DNA from 2 places in the Paraburkholderia sp. EG286A genome. Region 1 is predicted to be linked to the other one. Evidence: predicted binding sites of a transcription regulator. Region 1 holds the regulator's gene; the other holds the start of a gene.
The links. Region 1 encodes LexA, which represses DNA repair genes until DNA is damaged. Its sites were predicted from a motif close to ACTGTATNNNNATACAGT; they were not measured.

Region 1 (11,383 bases):
CGGCGATCTTGCGGCCTTCCTCGATCACGCAGACGCGATTGCAAAGCCGTTCGGCCTCCTCCATGAAATGCGTGGTGAGGAGAATCGTCTTGCCGCGCGCGAGCAGCGAGCGCAGCCGCTCCCAGATCAGATGCCGCGCCTGCGGATCGAGGCCCGTGGTGGGCTCGTCCATTACGAGCACGTCGGGGTCGTTCACGAGCGCGCGCGCGAGCGTGAGACGCCGGCGCATGCCGCCGGAGAGCTCGCCCACGCGCGCGTCGGCCTTGCTTTCGAGGCGCGCGAATTCGAGCAGCGGCGCGACGAGGTCGCGCGTTTCGCGCGCGGACAAGCCGAAGTAGCGGCCGAACACGAGCAGGTTCTCGCGCACGGTGAAGTCGGGGTCGAGATTGTCGAACTGCGGCACCACCCCCACGCGCTGGCGGGCGTGGCGTGCGCGCGCCGGCACCGGCTCGCCGCACAGGCTGATGCGACCCGCATCGGGCGAAACGATGCCGAGCAGCATGCGCAGCGTCGTGGTTTTCCCCGCGCCGTTCGGGCCGAGCAGTCCGAAGCACTCGCCGGGAACGACGTCGAACGACAGGCCGTTGACGACCGCCCTGTCTCCGTAATGTTTGATGACCTGCTCGAATTCGATGGCGGGTGCTGGCATGGACCGGTTGAACGTGAGTCGAACGGGCATCGCGCGAGTCGCTCGAAGTACCGAACGAAAAATCGCACGAAACAAGGCGGCCCATTTTAGTGCATTGCTGCGTGGCGGGTCGGGCCTCGCTTCGAAGCGGTTTGACAATGCAGGGGCAAATGCATGTCACGGCAAGCATTCAGCACTGAGCAAGATGCGTGCGCCGGTCGCGACACATCTGGCGTTTTTCGATGCACACCTGGCGTTTTCCAGCCCTTGCATGTGGAATTGCGGCGCACCATCATGAGAATCGCACAGCCTGCAAATCACGCGGGCGGGGAGAAGCGATCATGGCGAGCTATAAAAAAATTCTGCTCTGTTACGACGGCTCGCGCGAAGGCCGCAAGGCACTGCGTTGCGGCGCCGATCTTGCACTCGATCTGCAAGCCGAGACGCATTTGCTCTCGGTCGTCGACATGCGTTCGACGATCGCCCAGAGCGCCGGCCTGTTGACCGACGTGGCCTGCGGCCGCTTCGAAGAAACGGCGCGCGAGATCCTTCAGGAAGGCGTGGACTGGCTAACCGAGCGCGGCGTGCGCGCTCAGGGGCATTTCGCGTTCGGTCATCCGATCGACGAAATCGCGAATCTGGCCAACGAGCTGAATGCCGACCTCGTGGTGGTGGGCCACCGCTGCCGCACGGGGCTCTCGCGCTGGTGGATGGGCGCGGGCAACACGCCGCTGCTCGACCGCGTCTCGTGCAGCATTCTCGTGGCGTGTTCGTCGGCGGCTGAGGAAAAGCAGCAGCAAGCCGCCGCATAGCGGATCAAGCGGGCCGGTTCGTAGAGAACCGGCCTGGCTCGGCTGTCATTGCCGGTCTGTCTCAGTTCGAGACGTTGCCTTCGTCGAGCTCGACGGCCGAGAGCTTCCACGAGAAGAGCCCGTGACGCTGCAGGATGGCGGCGTAGTGCTCGCCCGTACTGTCGCGGTCCCACGTGAGCGCGAACTCGTTGAGGCCGCGATAGCCGGCCGTGGTCACTGGCCGGGCCTCGGGCGCGGGATTGCCGGATGCCGCCGGGGCCGGTGGCGCGGCAGAGGCGGGTGCCGATTGCGCCGGTTCCGCCGATTGCGTGGATGGCGCGCCGGATTCCGCCGGTGGCGGCGCGTGCGGCCGGTCGCCGGGCTTGCCCGTCGGCGGCATGCCATCGAGCAGGGCGGCCACGCCTTCCGGTGTGGCGTAGGCATCGACGAGCGGACTAATCAATGCCGCGCCAATCACGGCGCCGAGGATCAGCAGCGGATTGCTGCTGTGCTGCCCCTCGACGCGCCGATGCAGCATCTCGCCCACCTGCTGTTTCAGGCTCAGGCGCAGCGCAGGGTAATCGACGTACTCGTTGAGCGCGACGGCGTCACGCGCGTCGGCGGCGGCTTTCATGTGCTTCACCGCGATATAGGGCGACGCATAGGCGTAGCCGATCGCGGCAACCACCATTGCGACGGCAACCGTGATCGCAACGGGTTTCTTCCAGCCTTGGGTCTTACGCGGGGTAGAGAGAGATTCCGTCATCGGCATAGGGCAAATCGTTCAAACACGATGTTGACCGCAAACCAGGCGAAACGATCCCGCCCGTAACCTCTTCTCACATTTAAGCCGTGTTGCCGCTTACTTCGCGAGCGCCGCGGGCAGGTCGCTGTGCTGCTCGGCGATGCAGCGGTCGATCGCGCGGCAAACCGCGTCGACCGTGCCGACGAGGATGAGCCGCGACGGGCCCTGATAGACGCGCACGGGCGCGCGGCGCATGGGCTGTTCGGTGTTGAGCGTGCTGTTGAGCGACACGCGCGCAAACGCGGGCTGGGCCGAGGGCAGCACGGGCAGGTCGGCCGTGCTGGCCGCCACCATCTCTGGCGAGTCTTCGAAAAGCGAGCCGCTCAGCGCGGCAGCCGAACCGCGCACTTCGCGGACCGCGCACGAGGCGATTCCACGGAGATGGCGAAGACGGCCGAATTGGCGGAAGGGCAGCAGGCGGGCAAGGCGTTCCATGACTCTCTCCAGGTAGTGCGCAGACGGTGCGTGCGCAAACTCTGCGTGAACTGCGCGCAGACGGATTGCTTAGAATTCGGTGGGGCGGATCAGGCCGACCGCAATGCCTTCGAGCGCGAATTCCGCGCTGCCGGCCTCGACAAAAATATTGTCGTAGTCGGGGTTCTCGGCGATCAGCTCGAGCCCGTTCGGACGGCGCTTCAGGCGCTTCACGGTGACGTCGTCGCCAAGGCGCGCCACGATGATCTGGCCGTCTTTCGCTTCGGCCTTCTTCTGCACGGCGAGCAGGTCGCCGTCGAGGATGCCGGCGTCGCGCATGGACAGGCCGCGCACCTTCAGGAGGTAGTCGGGGCGGCTCGAGAAGAGCGCCGGGTCGCACATGTAGTTCTGCGAGATGTGCTCCTGCGCGAGGATCGGGCTACCCGCCGCGACGCGCCCGACGAGCGGCAGCGAGAGCTGCATGATGCTCGGGTGCGGGAGCGTGAACTGGTGCGGCAGGTCGTCGGGCCCCGGCACGAGGCGGATGCCGCGCGAGGCGCCCGCAGCCAGTTCGATCACGCCCTTGCGCGCGAGCGCACGCAGATGCTCCTCCGCGGAGTTGGCCGAGCTGAAGCCGAGTTCCGCCGCGATCTCGGCACGCGTGGGCGGGAAGCCCGTGCGTTCGATGGCCCGGCGAACCAGATCGAAAACCTGCTGCTGTCGTGCGGTGAGTTTGGTCATGGCGCCACTGTATGTTTGAACAGGTAACTGTATTTTTATACAGTACTCGCCACTTTTCAAGTGTTACTTGAAGTTCATCGACTGAGCGTTGCCATCAGGCCGCTTTCCCGTGTTTGCGCGGATGAAACCGCGCTCCAGCAGCGACTTCCTCTGTCCTTACCACTTTTGCGTATTAAAAAATGAAAAAACATCATTTTTAATAATGTAAGCGGATCGCTAGACTGGCCTCCATCGTTAGCTGCAACTCAACAATGAGCGCAAACGAGCACACACGAGAACGGAGAACAGATAGATGGGCACGACACATACGGGGCGCGCGGGCTGGCTGAAAACACTGGCGGCAAAACTGGTCATCGGCGTTGTGCCGCTCGTCGGGGTCACGGCGATGGCGGCCATGACGCCCATCGCCGCTCACGCGGATACCTCGCTGCTCAACGTCTCCTACGATCCGACGCGCGAGCTGTACCAGGACATCAACGAAGCCTTCATCAAGCAGTGGAAGGCGAAGACGGGCGAAACGCTCACCATCAAGCAGTCGCATGGCGGCTCGGGCGCACAGGCGCGCTCGGTGCTCGACGGCCTGCAGGCCGACGTCGTGACGCTCGCGCTGGCATGGGACATCGACGCGCTCGCCAACAAGGGCATCGTCGCGAAGGACTGGCAAAAGCGTCTGCCCGACAACGCCTCGCCGTACACGTCGACCATCGTGTTCCTCGTGCGCAAGGGCAACCCCAAGCACATCAAGGACTGGGACGATCTGACCAAACCGGGCGTCTCGATCGTCACGCCGAATCCGAAGACCTCGGGTGGCGCGCGCTGGAACTATCTCGCGGCGTGGGCGTATGCGTTGCACCAGCCGGGCGGCAGCGAGCAGAAGGCGAAGGACTTCGTCACGAAGCTCTACAAGAACGCGGGCGTGCTCGATTCGGGCGCACGCGGCGCGACGACGAGCTTCGTGCAGCGCGGCATCGGCGATGTGCTGATTGCATGGGAGAACGAAGCATTCCTCTCGCTCAAGGAATTCGGCCCGGACAAGTTCGAGATCGTGGTGCCCTCCGTGAGCATTCTGGCTGAGCCGCCGGTCGCCGTGGTGGACAAGGTCGTCGACAAGAAGGGCACGCGCAAGGAGGCCGAGGCCTACCTGCAGTTCCTCTATAGCGAAGAGGGCCAGGAGATCGCCGCGAAGAACTTCTACCGTCCGCGTTCGGACAAGGTCCCGGCGGCGCTCACGGCGAAGTTTCCGAAGCTCAAGCTCTACACGGTCGACGACACCTTCGGCGGCTGGCCCAACGCGCAGAAGACGCATTTCGCAGATGGCGGCGTGTTCGATTCGATCTACCAGCCGCAGTAAAGTTGTCAGGCAGTACGCGGTCCGCATAACGACGTGACCGCATAACAACGAAGCGCGCCTACGGGCGCGCTTTTCGGCGCGAATTGGCAACGCACGAATCGCGCAACCCATGTCTGGACGATGAGCATGACAACGTTTCGATTGCGCAAGCCCAGTGCGCTGCCTGGCTTCGGCTTGACGCTCGGCATCACGGTGGCTTACCTGAGCCTCGTGGTGCTCATTCCGCTTGCCGCCACCTTTCTCAAGACGGCGACACTCGACTGGAGCCAGTTCGTGCGCGCCGTGTGGTCGCCGCGCGTGATCGCGTCGTACCGGCTCACGTTCAGCGCCGCGCTCGGCGGGGCACTGATCAATGCGGTATTCGGCTTCCTGCTCGCGTGGGTGCTCGTGCGCTATACGTTCCCGTTCAAACGGGTGATCGATGCGCTCGTCGATCTGCCGTTCGCATTGCCCACTTCCGTGGCGGGCATTTCACTCGCCGCCGTGTATGCGGGCAACGGCTGGATCGGCCAGTTCCTGCAGCCGCTCGGTCTGAAGATCGCCTTCACGCCGCTCGGCGTGCTCGTGGCGCTGACCTTCATCGGCTTGCCGTTCGTCGTGCGCACGGTGCAGCCGGTGCTCGAGGACTTCGAGCGCGAACAGGAAGAGGCCGCCGCGTGCCTCGGCGCCTCGCGCTGGCTCACGTTCCGCCGGGTCGTGCTGCCCGCGGTGCTGCCGGCGCTCCTCACCGGCTTCGCGCTCGCGTTCGCGCGTGCGCTGGGCGAGTACGGCTCGGTCATCTTCATCGCCGGCAACGTGCCGATGAAGTCGGAGATCACGTCGCTGCTCATCATCACGAAGCTCGAGCAATATGACTATGCGGGCGCGACGGCACTCGCCGTAATGATGCTCTGCGTGTCGTTCGTCATGCTGTTCCTCATCAATTCGCTGCAGTGGTATTTGCAGCGCCGCACGAGCCGCGGCGTCTCGGGCGGCAGCACGCCGAATGCCGTGGTGGGCGCTACCGTCGCGGGAGGTGCGCAATGAGCACGCTGCCGCAACAACGCAGCACGCGCCGTCCCGACCCGGTCACCGAATCAGCGTGGGTGCGCTGGCTGCTGACTGGCATCGCGCTCGCGTTTCTCGCACTGTTTCTCGTGGTGCCGCTCGTCGCCGTGTTCTGGCAGGCGCTGTCGAAGGGCATTGGCTTTTACTTCACGTCGCTCGTCGATCCCGACGCGCTCGCCGCGATCAGGCTCACGCTCATCACGGCGGCGATCGCGGTGCCGTTGAATCTGGCGTTCGGCCTCGCGGCTTCGTGGGCGATCGCGAAGTTCGAGTTTCGCGGCAAGGCGCTGCTGACCACGCTGATCGACCTGCCGTTTTCGGTTTCGCCCGTGATTTCGGGGCTCATCTACGTGCTGCTGTTCGGTGCGCAGGGCTGGCTCGGGCCGTGGCTCGAAGACCACGACGTGCAGATCATCTTCGCGGTGCCGGGCATCGTGCTCGCCACGATCTTCGTGACGTTCCCGTTCGTCGCGCGCGAGCTGATTCCGCTGATGCAGGCGCAGGGCAACGACGAGGAAGAGGCCGCCCACGTGCTGGGCGCCTCGGGCTGGCAGATGTTCCGCCGCGTGACGCTGCCCAATATCCGCTGGGGCCTGCTGTACGGCGTGATTCTCTGCAATGCGCGCGCGATGGGCGAGTTCGGCGCGGTTTCGGTGGTGTCGGGCCATATTCGCGGCCAGACCGACACGATGCCGCTGCACGTCGAGATCCTTTACAACGAGTACAACTTCGCGGCGGCGTTTGCCGTGGCATCGCTGCTCGCGTTGCTCGCGCTCGTCACGCTCGGCCTGAAGCTGCTCGCGGAGCGCCGCCTTTCGTCGGAACTGCGCGGCGCGGACGAGATTCCCGCCTACGCCGGCCCGCAACCCGTGGCCGCGCAACACGTCTCACAACACGCAGCGCCTCGCGCCGTGCGCCAACCGATTCAAGCAGGGGAGCAGTAAACATGGGCATCACCGTCAGCAATCTGCATAAGCGCTTCGGCGACTTCACCGCCCTCGACAACGTCTCGCTCGACTTTCCGCCGGGCGAACTGGTTGCACTGCTCGGACCTTCGGGTTGTGGCAAGACCACGCTCCTGCGCGTGATCGCGGGCCTCGAATACGCCGACGCGGGCCAGGTCGTGCTGCAAGGCCTGGACGTGGGCGAGGTGGGCGCGCGCGAGCGTCAGGTGGGCTTCGTGTTCCAGCATTACGCACTGTTTCGCCACATGACGGTGTTCGAGAACGTGGCCTTCGGCCTGCGCGTGAAGCCGCGCAGCGAGCGGCCCTCGGAGGCCGTGATTCGCGAAAAGGTGCATGAGCTGCTCAAGCTCGTGCAGCTCGACTGGCTCGCGCAGCGCTATCCGTCCGAGCTGTCGGGCGGCCAGCGTCAGCGCATCGCGCTGGCGCGCGCGCTCGCCGTCGAGCCGAAGGTGCTGCTGCTCGACGAACCGTTCGGCGCGCTCGACGCCAAGGTGCGCAAGGAGTTGCGCTCGTGGCTGCGGCGCCTGCACGACGACCTGCACATCTCGACGATCTTCGTTACGCACGACCAGGAGGAGGCGCTCGAGGTGGCCGATCGCATCGTCGTGATGAATCATGGCCACGTGGAGCAAGTGGGCAGCCCGCAGGACGTCTATGATCATCCGCAGACGTCCTTCGTGTACGAATTCCTCGGCGCCGCGAACCGGCTGCGCGGCAGCGTCGATGCACGCGGTTTCGTCGCCGAGGGCGCGGCGCAGCCGATCTCCGTGCACGCGGGCTTCGAAGGGCCCGCGCTCGCCTATGTGCGGCCGCACGACCTCGTGCTGCACCGCGAAGCGAGCGATCATCGCGACGGCATCGTGGTCGACGTGCGCCGCGTGGTGACGCTGGGCGGCTCGGTGCGCGTGGAGCTGGAAAGCCGCACGGGCGGCGCGCTCGAAGCCGAGCTCGACCGCGAATTGTGGCGCGCGCTGGGGCTTTCGGTGGGCGAGGGCGTGACGGCGGTGCCGCGCGGGCTGCGCGTATTTCCGGCGCAATGAGCGTTACAGTGCTCACATCGACAAAAACGAATAATCGGTCAGCAGTCCCGGAGAGAAGACCATGAATTTTCAGCAGTTGCGCTTCGTGCGCGAAGCCGTGCGGCAGAACATGAACCTGACCGAAGTCGCGAACGTGCTGTATACGTCGCAATCGGGCGTCTCCAAGCAGATCAAGGATCTCGAAGACGAACTCGGCGTGGACATTTTCATTCGCCGCGGCAAGCGTCTGACCGGCCTCACGGAGCCGGGCAAGGCCGTGCATCAGCTGATCGAGCGCATGCTGCTCGACGCCGAGAACCTGCGCCGCGTCGCGCGCCAGTTCGCCGACCAGGACAGCGGCCACCTCGTGGTCGCGACGACGCACACGCAGGCGCGTTACGCGCTGCCGAAGGTCGTGCACCAGTTCCGCGAAGTGTTTCCGAAGGTCCACCTCGCGCTGCGCCAGGGCAATCCGCAGCAGATCGCGCAGATGATCATCAACGGCGAGGCCGACCTCGGCATCTCGACCGAGGCGCTCGACCGCTTCCCCGATATCGTCACGTTCCCGTGCTACTCGTGGCATCACGTGGTGGTCGTGCCGAAGACGCATCCGCTCGTGGGCCGCGAAAATCTCACGCTCGAAGACGTGGCCGAGTATCCGGTCATCACCTACGACCAGGACTTCACGGGCCGCTCGCATATCGACCAGGCGTTCGCGAAGGCGAGCGTGGTGCCCGACGTGGTGCTGACCGCCATCGACGCGGACGTGATCAAGACCTACGTCGAACTCGGCATGGGCGTGGGCATCGTCGCGGCGATGGCCTACGACCCGAAGCGCGACAGCGAACTCGTCGCGCTCGACACGGAGCATCTCTTCGACGCGAGCACGACCCGCGTGGGCCTGCGCAAGGGCGCGTTCCTGCGCCAGTACGCGTACCGGCTCATCGAAATGTTCGCGCCGCAGCTGACCGAGCAGCAGATCGCGAGCCAGCTGCGCGAGGCAACCTGAAAAGCGCGCTGATTTTCTCGGCGGGCGGCGGATCGCTTAAAATCGCCGCCATGAATACTTCCACTTCCTCTTCCGCGGCAGCGCCCAGCACGCTGCCGCGCATCGCCGTGCTCGCCACCGGCGGCACGATTGCGGGCTCCGCCGCGGACGCCGCGAACACCGCGGGCTACCAGGCCGGCGTGATCGGCGTCGCGCAACTGCTCGCAGCGGTGCCGGGCCTCGACGCCATCGCGCAGATCCATGCCGAGCAGATCGCGAGCATCGACAGCAAGGACATGTCGCTTGCGCTGTGGACCACGCTCGCGCAGCGCGTGAACGAACTGCTCGCCAGCGACGACGTCGACGGCGTGGTGATCACGCACGGCACCGATACGCTCGAAGAAACCGCGTACCTGCTGCATCTCACGGTGAAGAGCGCGAAGCCATGTATTTTGACGGCGGCCATGCGGCCCGCCACGGCGCTTTCCGCCGACGGCCCGCTCAACCTGCTCAATGCCGTCACGCTCGCGGCGAGCGAGGCCGCGGCCGGGCAGGGCGTGCTGGTGGCGTTCAATAACCGCATTCATTGCGCGCGCGACGTCGCGAAGGTCAGCACCTACGCGGTGGATGCCTTCCAGTCGCCGGAAATCGGCGCGCTGGGCTGGGTGCAGGATGGCCGCGTGGAATTCCAGCGCCGCGCGCTGCGCCCGCATACGGTCGATGCGCCGTTTGCGGCGTCGGCGCAATGGCCGCAGGTCGAGATCGTGACGAGCTACGCGGGCGTGTCGCGCGCGGCGGTCGAAGCGCTCGTCGCCGCCGGTGTGGATGGGTTCGTCGTGGCCGGCACCGGCAACGGCTCGATTCACGGCGCGTTGCAGCAGTCGCTGGCCGAAGCGGCCGCCAAGGGCGTGGCCGTCGTGCGTGCCTCGCGCGTCGGCTCGGGTCACGTGATGCACAACGGCGCGGCCAAGGACGATACGCTCGGCTTCGTCTCGTCGGGCACGCTCAGCCCGTACAAGGCGCGTGTGCTGCTGCTGCTCGCGCTGGCAGCGGGCACGACCGACAAGGCGGGACTGCAGGACGTGTTCGACACGTACTGAGGCTGGCCGCGCACAAGGAGAAACGGGCCTGGCGGATCGCTCCGCCAGGCCCGTTGCGTTTCTTGCCGTGCGTGCGTGGCGCCGCGCTTACTGCAGCGGCGGAATCACGAGCACCTGACCCGGATAGATCTTGTCCGGGCTCTTGAGCATCGGCGTGTTCGCCTCGAAGATCGCGTCGTTCTTCGCGCCGCTGCCGTAGTACTTTTCGGCGATCTTCCAGAGGTTGTCGCCGGCAACGACCGTGTGGTGCTGCGCTTCGGGCGCGGGGTTCGTGACGGTCATCTGGTCGTCGACCTTGTCGACGTTCTGCACGTTGCCGGCCGCGACGAGGATCTTCTCCTTCGTCGGCTGGTCGGCGGCGTTGCCGGTGACCGTCACCGTGTGCGAGACGCCGTCGTAGGTCACGCCGAGGTTGTCGGCGTCGAGGCCCTGCGAGCGGATATAGGCCGCGATCGCGTCGCCGGCCTTCTGGTTCAGTTCGGCGAGATTCGCTGCGGGGTCTGCTGGTGCGGCGGCGGGTTCCGCGGCGGCGGCCGGCGCTGCAGCCGTGCCGAACAGTTTTTCGCCTGCTTCCTTGATGAAATTGATAATGCCCATCGATCACACTCCTCACGTGCTGGAAATGACTGGGTGGTCACGCGTCGTGTCCACCTTGACCCGTCTGCGTGACAGCCGGATGAAAGCACAATTCTAGAAACGCGGCCGCGAAGGCGTCCATCGGGGCAGCGTCAAAGAGTGTGAAATCGGGGAGAGAAAAGAGAGGGCAAAGAAAAACGGGCATCCGACACGCGGACACCCGATGACGACGTCTGACCGACCAAGGCTTCCCCGTCGTCACCGGGCGCCGCTTTCGGACCCCACTGGCCGCCCTCAGCCCAGAGCGGCACCGATTTGCCTCGCGGCGGTTGCCGCCGCCGCGAAGCGCCCCACGGGAGGCTCGTGCGCTTCAGTCGTTGCGCGCGAGCCGGTATGCGTGATCCGGTTCTGCGGGCGGTCCGCGCGTTGCGTCGCGCAAACCGCCGTCCTGCTGCCTGCTACGGCTAAAACTCAAGCCGCCTTCACTTGCGTTTGCGGCTCGGCGATCTCGAAGTTCGCCATGATTTCGAGCGCGCGGATCATGGCCGAGTGGTCCCATGCCTTGCCGCCGTTCGCGGCGCACACGCTGAAGAGCTGCTGCGCGCTCGCCGTATGCGGCAGCGCGATGCCCAGCTTGCGCGCGCCGTCGATCGCGAGGTTCAGGTCCTTCTGGTGCAGCTCGATGCGGAAGCCCGGATTGAACGTGCGCCTGGTCATGCGCTCGCCGTGCACTTCGAGAATGCGCGACGAAGCGAAGCCGCCCATCAGGGCCTTGCGCACGCGCTCGGGGTCCGCGCCCGAACGTGCCGCGAACAGCAGCGCTTCGGCCACGGCTTCGATGTTCAGCGCGACGATGATCTGGTTCGCCACCTTGCAGGTCTGGCCCGCGCCGTTGTCGCCGATGAGCGAAATGTTCTTGCCCATCAGATCGAACAGCGGCTTGGCAAGATCGAACGAC
Region 2 (11,383 bases), 440 kb from region 1:
CCTGGGCGCCTCGCGCGCAGCCGTCGACGCCGGCTACGTGCCGAACGACTACCAGGTCGGTCAAACCGGCAAGATCGTCGCGCCGCAACTGTATGTGGCGGTGGGCATCTCGGGTGCGATCCAGCATCTGGCCGGCATGAAGGACTCGAAGGTCATCGTCGCGATCAACAAGGACGAAGAAGCACCGATCTTCAGCGTGGCCGACTACGGCCTCGTGGGCGACCTGTTTACGGTCGTGCCGGAACTCGTGAAGGAACTCGGCTGAATCCGGCCGGTGTATCGAGCGACGAGCGCCGCGTATCATGATTGAACGCGTGGCGTGAGACGAAGCAACAAAGGGGCGCCGCGGCGCCCCTTTGTCATTTGAGGAACCGCATACCGACAGGAGGAGACTGAAATGTACCAGGCGCCCACGAGCGACATGCTGTTCGTCATGAAGGAACTGGCCGGCCTCGAAGAAATCGCCAAATTACCGGGCGGCGAAGACGCCACGCCCGAAACGGTCGAAGCGGTGTTGCACGAAGCCGCGAAGCTGTGCGGCGAAGTGCTCGAGCCGCTGAACGCCGAAGGCGACCGCAATCCGAGCCGTTGGGAAAACGGCAACGTGCACGCCACGCCCGGGTTCAAGGCGGCATTCCGGCAATACGTGGAAGGCGGCTGGCAAGGCGTGCAGCATCCTCAGGAATACGAAGGACAAGGTTTGCCGAAGCTCGTCGGCACGCCGTGCGTGGAAATGCTCAACGCGGCGAACCTCTCGTTCGCGTTGTGTCCGCTGCTCACCGACGGCGCCATCGAAGCGCTCCTCACCGCCGGCAGCGAAGCGCAAAAGCAGCGCTTCGTGCCGAAGCTCATCTTCGGCGACTGGACCGGCACGATGAACCTCACCGAGCCGCAGGCGGGCTCCGATCTCGCCGCCGTGCGCACGCGCGCCGAGCCGCAGGGCGACGGCACCTACAAGGTGTTCGGCACGAAGATCTTCATCACGTGGGGCGAGCACGACATGGCGGAGAACATCGTCCATCTCGTACTCGCGCGCACGCCCACGGCGCCCGAAGGCGTGAAGGGCATCTCGCTCTTCATCGTGCCGAAGTTCCTCGTGAACGACGATGGCACGCTGGGCGCGCGCAACGACGTGCACTGCGTGTCGATCGAACACAAGCTCGGCATCAAGGCGAGCCCGACCGCCGTGCTGCAGTTCGGCGATCATGGCGGCGCGATCGGCCAGTTGATCGGTGAGGAGAATCGCGGCCTCGAGTACATGTTCATCATGATGAACGCCGCGCGTTTTGCGGTCGGCATGCAGGGTGTGGCCGTCTCCGATCGCGCGTACCAGAAGGCGCTCGCCTATGCGAAGGAGCGCGTGCAGAGCCGTCCGGTGGACGGTTCCGCGAAAGCGGCGGTGAGCATCATCCATCACCCCGACGTGCGCCGCATGCTCGCCACGATGCGTGCGCTCACCGAAGCCGCGCGTGCACTCGCTTACGTGGCGGCGGGCGAGAGCGACCGCGCGCATGGCGACCCCGACGAGGCGGCCCGGGCGCGGCATCAGGCGCGCTACGAATACCTGGTGCCGATCGTGAAGGGCTGGAGCACCGAACTGGCGCTCGAAGTGACGAGCCTCGGCGTGCAGGTGCATGGCGGCATGGGCTTCATCGAGGAAACGGGCGCGGCGCAGTTCTACCGCGACGCGCGCATCCTGCCGATCTACGAGGGCACGACGGCGATCCAGGCGAACGATCTCATCGGGCGCAAGACGCTGCGCGACGGCGGTGAGGCAGCAAAGGCGCTGCTTGCCGATATCGCGCAGACCGTCGACGCGCTAGCCGCACAACAAGGCGCGGCGTTCGAGTCGATGCGCAAGCATCTCGCGGCAGGCAAAGAGGCGCTGGCGTCGGCCGTGGACTTCGTGCTCGCGAAGGCGAAGAGCGATCCGAACGCGGTGTTCGCGGGCAGCGTGCCGTATCTGAAGCTGGCGGGCATCGTGCTGGGCGGCTGGCAGATGGCGCGCGCCATGCTCGCCTCGCAGCGTCTCATGGACGAGGACCCGAAGTTTCATGGCGCGAAGATCGCCACGGCGCAGTTCTTCGCGCAACACGTCTTGCCGCAGGCGGTGGCGCTCGAAGCGGCGATCGTCAGCGCAAACGGCAGCGAGGGCGTGCTGGCGCTGGCGGAGGATCAGTTCTGACTTCGCCGTGCTATTGAAAGCGAGAAATGAAACACGGCGCCCAGGAGGCGCCGTGTTCGTTCATGCTGCGTGACTGGCTTCAGGCATAAGCCGGGCGATGCGAGCCTTGCGTGTCGCCGAGATAGCGGTGCACCGAAAGATCGTCGGCGCGGATGGCGGGCTGCTTGCCCGAGATCAGGTCGGCGAGCAACTGGCCCGAGCCGCACGACATCGTCCAGCCGAGCGTGCCGTGCCCCGTGTTCAGGAACAGGTTCGAGATCGGCGTGCGGCCGACGACCGGCGTGCCGTCCGGCGTCATCGGGCGCAGGCCGGTCCAGAAGGTGGCCTTCGTCGTGTCGCCGCCGCCCGGGAACAGGTCGTTCACGCACATTTCGAGCGTTTCGCGGCGCGCTTGCTTGAGCGTCTTGTCGAAGCCGACAATCTCGGCCATGCCGCCCACGCGGATGCGGTCGTCAAAACGCGTGATCGCGATCTTGTAGGTTTCGTCGAGCACGGTCGAAACCGGCGCGGCACTCGCATTCACGATCGGCGCCGTGATCGAATAGCCCTTGAGCGGATAGACCGGAATCTTCACGAGGCCCGCGAGCATCTTCGTCGAGAACGAGCCGAGTGCGACAACGAACGAATCGGCGCGCACCAGCTCGCTGCCGCATTGCACGCCCGCGATACGGTCGCCCTGCATGGCGAGGCCGTCGATCGGCGTGTTGTAGCGGAATTTCACACCCAGTTGTTCGGCCATGGCGGCGAGTCGCGTGGTGAACATCTGGCAGTCGCCGGTTTCGTCGCCGGGCAGACGCAGGCCGCCCGTGAGCTTGCCCGAGACCGCGGCGAGCGCGGGTTCGGCGCGGCCGAGTTCGGCGGCGGTGAGCAGTTCGTACGGAACGTTCGCGTCTTCGAGCACGGCGATGTCCTTCGCTGCGCCTTCGAACTGCTGCTGCGTGCGGAACACCTGAAGCGTGCCGCCCGTGCGGCCTTCATACTGAATGCCCGTGTCGGCGCGCAGCGCCTGCAGGCAGTCGCGGCTGTATTCGGCGAGGCGCACCATGCGGCCCTTGTTGAGCGCGTAGCGCTCGGCCGTGCAGTTCTGCAGCATCTGCCACATCCATTGCAGCTGGAATTTGGTGCCGTCCAGACGAATGGCGAGCGGCGCGTGCTTCTCGAACATCCACTTGATCGCCTTGAGCGGGACGCCCGGCGCGGCCCACGGCGCGGCGTAGCCCGGCGAGATCTGGCCGGCGTTGGCAAAACTGGTTTCGAGCGCGGGACCGGCCTCGCGGTCGATCACCGTGACTTCGTGGCCCGCGCGGGCGAGATACCAGGCGCTGGCCACACCGACCACACCACTGCCCAACACGACGACTCGCATAGCTGCTCCAGATAGATTCGTTGAGCTACGCCGCGTTGCCGGGACCCTGGAAGCCGTGTTTTGGCACCGATAGGGAAGAAGGCATGAAATTTCGGGTGTAGCCAGTATTTGTAGCTATGCTATTGTTGTACGTCCAGGTTTTGTTATCGTATTTTTCAGATTTTCGGGAAGAAATCATGAGAACGCAGCGCCAACCGGTCCGCGCGCTCGACCGGCTCGATCACCGCATCCTGAAGCTGCTCCAGGAGGACGGCCGCATGGCCATGAAGGACCTCGCGGAGCAGGTCGGGCTCTCGGTCACGCCGTGCATCGAGCGGGTCAAGCGCATGGAGCGCGACGGCGTGATCACGGGCTACTTCGCACGCGTGAATCCCACGGTGCTGGGTGCGGCGCTGCTCGTGTTCGTGGAGATCACGCTCGACCACAAGAGCGGCAACATGTTCGACCAGTTCCGCCGCGAGGTGCAGAAGATCCCGGAGGTGCTCGAATGCCATCTCGTCTCGGGCGACTTCGACTATCTCATCAAGGCGCGCATTGGCGAAATGGCGGACTACCGCAAGCTGCTCGGCGACATCCTGCTGCAACTGCCGGGCGCCGTGCAGTCGAAGAGCTACGTGGTGATGGAAGAGATCAAGGAGACGCTGACCATCGCCGTGGGGGAATGACCCGAGCCAGTGTGGCGGCTGAAAGCGCCCCGTTTTTAGGACTCGACAACGCGGATCGATACTGTATATTTATACAGTATCGATCCGCGTTTTCTTGTCTATTTCGCTCCAGCCGTGACCGACTCCCATCACCCCGATCCCGACGCCTGGTATCCCGTTGCGCCGCCCACGGCGCGCAAGGGGCGCGGGGCGGTCACGAACCTGCAAGGGCGCTACGAAGTCGACCAGCGCGAAGCGTTCGACGACGGCTGGCAGCAGACGGGTGTCGGCGGGGAGGGCGATGGCGATGAAACCGGCGAGCCCAGGCTGCGCACCGAAGTCTTCGAAGAGCGCGCGAAAAGCATTCTCACGCGCAACCAGTCGCCGGACATTCCGTTCAACGTCTCGCTCAATCCGTACCGCGGCTGCGAGCACGGCTGCATCTATTGCTTCGCGCGGCCCACGCACAGCTATCTCGGCCTCTCGCCGGGGCTCGATTTCGAGAGCCGGATCTACGCGAAGGTCAATGCGGCGGAGTTGCTCGCGCGGGAAATCGCCAAGCCGTCGTACGAGCCCGAGCCGATCGCGCTGGGCGTGAATACCGATGCCTGGCAACCGGTGGAGCGCGACCTGCGCATCACGCGCCGCGTGGTAGAAGTGCTGGCCGAGCGGCAGCATCCGTTCGCGGCCATCACGAAATCCTCGCTGATCGAGCGCGATCTCGACCTGCTCGCGCCGATGGCCGCGCGCCAGCAGTTCATGGCGGCGATCACGATCACCACGCTCGACGCCGATATCGCCCGCACGCTCGAACCGCGTGCGGCGACACCCGCGCGGCGGCTGCGCACCATCCGCACGCTAGCCGAAGCCGGTGTGCCGGTGGGCGTGAGCATCGCACCCGTAATCCCGTTCGTGACCGAGCCCGACATGGAGCGCGTGCTAGAAGCCTGCGCCGAGGCCGGTGCGACAAGCGCAAGCTACATCGTGCTGCGCCTGCCATGGGAGGTCGCGCCGCTGTTCCAGGACTGGCTGGCGGCGCACTTCCCGCAGCGTGCGGAGCGCGTGATGAGCCGCGTGCGCGATATGCGCGGCGGCAAGGACTACGAGTCGGCATTTTCGCAGCGCATGAAGGGCACGGGGCTGTGGGCCGACCTGCTCAAGCAGCGCTTTCACAATGCCGTGCGGCGCCTCGGGCTCAACGAGCGGCGTCACGGCATTCTGGACATGTCGGCGTTCGTGCAGTCGAAGACCGTGCGCGAGAAGCCGCAGCTCGACCTGTTCTGAGCCGATACTGAGCGATTTACTGCGAGATCGCCTTCGCGGCCTCGACCTGCGACTCGAAGTACGTTTGAAACGAGAGCGCGAGTCCCGTCATCAGCAGGAACGCGCCGATCAGCAGCGAGAAGATCACGACGAAGATCACCGTCCAGCCCGAGCGGCTCGTGCGGCCTTGCTCCACGAACGCGGCGTTGAACTGCGCGTCCCATTTGGCGTCGGGGCGCAGCCCGTAGACGATCGCCGCCAGAAACGCCGAGATGACCGACACCGCGCCGATCACGGCGAGCACCCAGCCGGGAATCGAGGTGCGTTCGGTGGCGACGAGCAGCATCACGCCCGGAATGCCGATGAGCGTGCCGAGCAAATGCGCCCAGCCCCACACGTCGCGTGGGCCGTACAGATAGAAGCGGTGTGCGCCGAGGCTGCCAAACAGGAAGGCGAGGGCGGCGGTGAGCGTCTTGGAGCGAAAGCGTGCGGGGTTCTTGTCGTTGGGCATGGGCTCGGGCGAAACGTGGACGTTCGGCCGTCATGGGCGCATCACGTCGAACGCACACGGGCCGCCGGGCATTGTATGCCGCACGCCGCGCTTGCAACACAAGCGCACGCTTATGCCCGGCACCGTGCCTGCAGCTTCAACGTGGCCGTCGCGTCACGGTTTGGCGTAGGTCACGCGATAAATCGCGCCCGCGTAGTCGTCGCTGACGAGGAGCGATCCGTCAGGCAGCGGCAGCACGTCGGCGGGGCGGCCCCATTGGGTCTCGTCGGAATTGAGCCAGCCCTGCGCGAACACTTCCTGGTGCGCGTTGGTGCCGTCGGGGTTGGCGCTCACGCGCACCACGCGATAGCCGACCTTCTTGCTGCGGTTCCACGAGCCGTGCTCGGCGATGAAAATGCTGTTCTTATAGTCGGCCGGGAACATCGAACCGGTGTAGAAGCGCATGCCGAGCGACGCCACATGCGCGCCGAGTTTGAGGACCGGGGGCGTGAAAGCGCTGCACGGATGGCCTGCGCCGAACTCGGGGTCGGCGACATTGCCGCCGTGACAATAGGGAAAGCCGAAGTCCTCGCCCACGTGCGCGAGGCGGTTGAGTTTGTCGTCGGGGATGTCGTCGCCGAGCATGTCGCGGCCGTTGTCGGTGAACCAGAGTTCGTGCGTCTGCGGATGCCACGCGAAGCCGACCGTGTTGCGCACGCCGCGGGCGATGGTCTCGTAGTGCGAGCCGTCGGGGTCCATGCGCCCGATCATCGCGAAGTGCACGCGCCGCGGGTCGCTGGCCGGCAGGCAGACGTTGCACGGCGCGCCTTGCGGCACGTAGAGCTTGCCGTCGGGGCCGAAGGCGATGAACTTCCAGCCGTGGTGGTGCTCGGTGGGCAGCGAATCCGTGACGACGACGGCTTTGGGCGGATCGTCGAGATGGCGGTCGATGTCGTCGAGCCGGACGATCGACGACACCGCCGAGACATACAGTTCGCCGTTGCGCCAGGCCACGCCCACCGGCATCGTCAGTCCCGAGGCCACGATATGGCGCTTGATGGCCTTGCCGTCCCTGAGTTCGAGTGCGTAGACGTCACCGCCCATACTCCCCACATACAGGAGGGTGCCGTTGCCCGACAGCGTCATTTCGCGTGCGCCGGGCACGTCGGCGGACAGCACCTCGATGTGGAAGCCCGGTGGCAGCTTGATGCGGTCGATCGGAAGCGCCGCGTGAGCGAGCGGTGCCGCGAGCAGGGCGGCGGCAAGGACGAGCCATGCCGCTGCCAGGCGTCTGGCCGTCTCGCGAGACACTGGGAAAAGCGAGCCGTTACCCATGCCGCGGCCGCCACCGCGACGCGGCCATTGCACGAGTCGTCTGAAAGTCGCCACAATTCGCTCCAGGGCCCGCCCGTCGTGGGCATGGGCCGCAGTTTGACCGCTGTGTCTTGCCGCTTTCTGCGCGCCGGCGCGCAATTTCCCGTTAAGTGTTTGTTATGCCTCCGGTTTCGGGCTATAATCGCATGTTTCAGTAGTCCCGAACCCCCGGTTTTCAAGGATTTTAGTATGGTCATCATCCGTCTGGCACGCGGCGGCTCGAAGAAGCGCCCGTTCTACAACATCGTCGCAACCGACTCGCGCAACCGTCGCGACGGCCGTTTCATCGAGCGCGTGGGCTTCTACAACCCGGTCGCTACCAAGGGTGAAACGCTGCGTATCGCTCAAGATCGCGTGACGTACTGGAAGGAAAACGGCGCGCAAATGTCGCCGGCCGTCGAGCGCCTCGTGAAGGAAGCGCAAAAGACCGCCGCCGCTGCGCCGGCTGCTTAAGTCATTAAGCGTCTTTTCAGTCTGTTGTCCGTGTTTTGCCCGCGTACGCGCTGCATGATCCGCGTATGCAATATCAAGCTGGTCGCAAGGGGTGCCGATGTCCGCGCATGACGCCAAATCTGCCGTAGAGGCGAACGACGCGTCGGAAAGCGGGGCGCCCGAAGTTGCGACCGGCGGCGCCGGCAAGGCTGCCGCCCGCGGCGCGCCGTCGTTTGGCGCGTTCGTGCGCAAGCCTGCACGCGAGAGCGCCGCGAAAGCTGCGCCCGCAGGCGAGAGTCTGCGCGCCGAAACCGAAGCGAGCTGGCCGGCCGACGCCGTTGAAGTCGGTGCCGTGATCGACGCCTATGGCCTCAAGGGCTGGCTGAAGATCGCGCCGCACGCGCAGGACGGCCGCGCGCTGCTTTCCGCCAGGCGCTGGTGGCTCCTCAAGGGCCGCGAGGGTCAGGCCCATCGCGAGCGTCATTCCGCGGTGCGCGTGAGCGCCAAGGTTCATGGTGACAGCGTCGTTGGCCAGCTTTCGGGCCTGGACGACCGCGATGCCGCGCTGCTGTTGCGCGGCGCGCGCGTGTACGTGAGCCGGGCCGAATTCCCGGCGCCCGCAGCCGATGAATATTACTGGGTCGACCTGATCGGTCTCGATGTCGCCAATGAGGCGGGTGTCGAGCTCGGCAAGGTTGCCGACCTGATCGACAATGGCGCGCAATCGGTGTTGCGTGTCACGTATGCGTCCACAGACAAGGATGGCAAGCCGGCCACCGGCGAGCGCCTGATCCCGTTCGTGGGCGTGTTCGTGAAGACGGTGGACCTGGCGGCGAAGCGTATCGTCGTCGACTGGGAAGCCGACTACTAGGCGCCGCGGCAACGCTGTGCTGTGGCAACCCCGCCGCGCGCCCTGATTCAATTTCGCTGAACGGAGAGAGCGATGCAGTTCGATGTCGTCACGCTCTTTCCCGAGATGTTCCGCGCGCTGACCGACTGGGGCATTACCAGCCGGGCGGCGAAGCAGCAGCGTTACACGTTGCGCACGTGGAATCCGCGTGATTTCACGACCGACAACTACCGCACGATCGACGACCGCCCCTACGGCGGCGGCCCCGGCATGGTCATGCTGGCCAGGCCGCTCGAAGCGGCGATCGACGCGGCGAGGGTCGCGCAGGCGCAAGCCGGCGTGAGCGCCCCGCGTGTGCTGCTGATGTCGCCGCAAGGCAAGCCGCTCACGCACGAACGCGTCATGCAGTTCGCGCAGGAGCCGGGCCTCGTGATGTTGTGCGGCCGCTATGAAGCGATCGACCAGCGTCTCGTCGACCGCTGCGTGGACGAAGAAGTGAGCCTCGGCGACTTCGTGCTCTCGGGGGGCGAATTGCCCGCGATGGCCTTGATGGACGCCGTGGTGCGCAATCTGCCGGGCGTGCTGGGTGACGCACTTTCGGCGGTGCAGGACAGCTTCGTCGACGGTTTGCTCGACTGCCCGCATTACACGCGCCCCGAGGAATACGACGGCGTGCGCGTGCCCGATGTGCTGCTTGGCGGCCATCATGCGGAAATCGAGCTATGGCGCCGCCGCGAGGCGTTGCGCAACACGTGGAACAAGCGGCCCGATCTGATCGCGCGGGCCAGAAAGAACAAGATGTTGAGCCGGGCCGACGAGGCGTGGCTCGCTAGTCTCGCGAAGGGCGCGGACGAAGCGTAAGGCTTCGGGCGTGCGCGACAAGGGGCGCAAAAGGCGGTGCCGCTTCATGCGTGAACGGCGCCAGTTGTGAATCCATCCTCTATCGGGGCCGTAGTGCAGGCAACCCTGCACAGGTACGAACGCCGACAAGATGGCATACGGAGTCAATCCATGAATCTGATTGAAAAACTCGAGCAGGAAGAAATCCAGCGCGTGCTGGGCGAGAAGACCATCCCCGAATTCGCCCCCGGCGATACGGTGATCGTCAACGTGAACGTGGTTGAAGGTAACCGCAAGCGCGTTCAGGCATACGAAGGCGTCGTGATCGCGAAGCGTAACCGCGGCCTGAACTCGTCGTTCATCGTGCGCAAGATCTCGTCGGGCGAAGGCGTCGAGCGTACGTTCCAGACGTACTCGCCGCTGCTGGCCAGCATCGTGGTGAAGCGTCGCGGCGACGTGCGTCGCGCGAAGCTGTACTACCTGCGCAACCTGTCGGGCAAGAAGGCACGTATCAAGGAAAAGCTGGTGTCGAAAGACCGCGCAGCTGCTCCGGCCGACCAGGCGTAAAAGCTGTAAGAAAGAAGCACCCTCGGGGGTGCTTTTTTCTTTTTGGCCGCAAAATAATCTCGTGTACGTGTCATCCGAGACGCCCGTTGATCCGCCCAGCATTTGAACCCGAAAGCCTGCCGATCGAATCGACGGGCGCAAGCCTTCCGCAGGTCGCCGCGGAGCGCCTGACCGCCGCCGGCTTGCGCACGCGCTTCGAGCAGCGCCTGCCGTGGGACCCCGAACCTCAGGAAGCCCGTCTGTTCGAGATGCGCGATCCGCGCGAGGCCGCCGTGCTGATGCCCATCGCCATGCGCCCGGGCGGCCTGACCGTGCTGCTCACCCAGCGCGCCGACAACCTCAGCAATCACGCGGGCCAGGTGAGCTTTCCCGGTGGCAGCCGCGAACCTTCCGACCCCACGCCCATCGCCGCCGCGCTGCGCGAGGCGCACGAGGAAGTGAACCTCGACCCCGCGCGTGTCGAGGTGCTCGGCGCATTGCCTGATTACCTCACTGGTACCGGATTCAGGGTCACGCCCGTGGTCGGTCTCGTGCACGAGCCGTTCAGTCTCGCGGCGGACTCGCTCGAAGTAGCGAGCATCTTCGAGGTGCCGCTCAGCTTTCTCATGAACCCGGTGCATCACCAGGTGCGCGTGTTCCGCTGGGAAGGCGGCGAGCGGCGCTTCTATGCGATGCCGTATCCGGACCGCCATTCGCCGGACCTCAACGTGCCCGAACCCATAATCGCTTCCGGCGTCGGGTCCTCGCACTTCATCTGGGGGGCGACGGCGGGCATGCTGCGCAACTTCTACCGTTTCCTGCTCGCGTAACACGTCTGGCGGCGCGTGCAAGCACCGCCGTGCACTGTTGCGAGTTTGCCGCCCGAATTGCCGGCGATGGTCAGGCACATCTGGCCCTGTGATATCGTTGCAACACTTTCATAAAACCCCTTTCGCAACCCGATCTGCACGGCGCGTCGCATGACCTTCTTTTCCGTATTGCTGGCTCTCGTCATCGAACAGGTGCGGGCGCTGTCGCCCAATAATCCGGTCATGGCGCTCGTGCGCCTCAATGCGGAGTGGGCCGCTCACGGCTTCGACGCCGGCAAGCAGAAGCATGGCCTCATCGCGTGGCTCGTGGTCGTGCTGCCGTGGACGCTCGCCACCGCGCTCGTCTACTACGTGCTGTACCACATCAGCTTCGTGCTGGCGTTCCTGTGGAACGTGGTGGTCGTGTACTTCACGCTCGGCTTCCGCCAGTTCAGCCACTATTTCACCGACATCCATCTCGCGCTGAACAACGACGACGTGCCGCGCGCGCGTGAAATCCTCCATGAATGGACCGGCATCGACGCCGTGGACATGCCCGTGAGCGAGATCGTGCGCCACACGCT

Region 2: the regulator LexA is predicted to act here: its motif matches at 4,277-4,294, upstream of AB4Y35_RS16335 (PA0069 family radical SAM protein).

Annotation. Positions count from the first base shown of each region.
Region 1 is NZ_JBFRCB010000003.1:342,764-354,146, reverse strand. It holds gene nodI (nodulation factor ABC transporter ATP-binding protein NodI) at 1-649, opposite strand, end outside; gene AB4Y35_RS14335 (universal stress protein) at 970-1,440, shown strand; gene AB4Y35_RS14330 (DUF2939 domain-containing protein) at 1,502-2,185, opposite strand; gene AB4Y35_RS14325 (hypothetical protein) at 2,282-2,659, opposite strand; gene lexA (transcriptional repressor LexA) at 2,729-3,379, opposite strand; gene AB4Y35_RS14315 (sulfate ABC transporter substrate-binding protein) at 3,672-4,730, shown strand; gene cysT (sulfate ABC transporter permease subunit CysT) at 4,857-5,756, shown strand; gene cysW (sulfate ABC transporter permease subunit CysW) at 5,753-6,721, shown strand; gene AB4Y35_RS14300 (sulfate/molybdate ABC transporter ATP-binding protein) at 6,724-7,782, shown strand; gene AB4Y35_RS14295 (CysB family HTH-type transcriptional regulator) at 7,844-8,770, shown strand; gene AB4Y35_RS14290 (asparaginase) at 8,821-9,849, shown strand; gene lysM (peptidoglycan-binding protein LysM) at 9,937-10,446, opposite strand; gene AB4Y35_RS14280 (2-hydroxy-3-oxopropionate reductase) at 10,897-11,383, opposite strand, start outside.
Region 2 is NZ_JBFRCB010000003.1:778,074-789,456, reverse strand. It holds gene AB4Y35_RS16355 (electron transfer flavoprotein subunit alpha/FixB family protein) at 1-265, shown strand, start outside; gene AB4Y35_RS16350 (acyl-CoA dehydrogenase) at 398-2,185, shown strand; gene AB4Y35_RS16345 (D-amino acid dehydrogenase) at 2,265-3,551, opposite strand; gene AB4Y35_RS16340 (Lrp/AsnC ligand binding domain-containing protein) at 3,728-4,216, shown strand; gene AB4Y35_RS16335 (PA0069 family radical SAM protein) at 4,331-5,479, shown strand; gene AB4Y35_RS16330 (NINE protein) at 5,496-5,969, opposite strand; gene AB4Y35_RS16325 (sorbosone dehydrogenase family protein) at 6,123-7,337, opposite strand; gene rpsP (30S ribosomal protein S16) at 7,512-7,775, shown strand; gene rimM (ribosome maturation factor RimM) at 7,873-8,625, shown strand; gene trmD (tRNA (guanosine(37)-N1)-methyltransferase TrmD) at 8,698-9,465, shown strand; gene rplS (50S ribosomal protein L19) at 9,616-10,011, shown strand; gene AB4Y35_RS16300 (CoA pyrophosphatase) at 10,098-10,820, shown strand; gene AB4Y35_RS16295 (CobD/CbiB family protein) at 10,971-11,383, shown strand, end outside.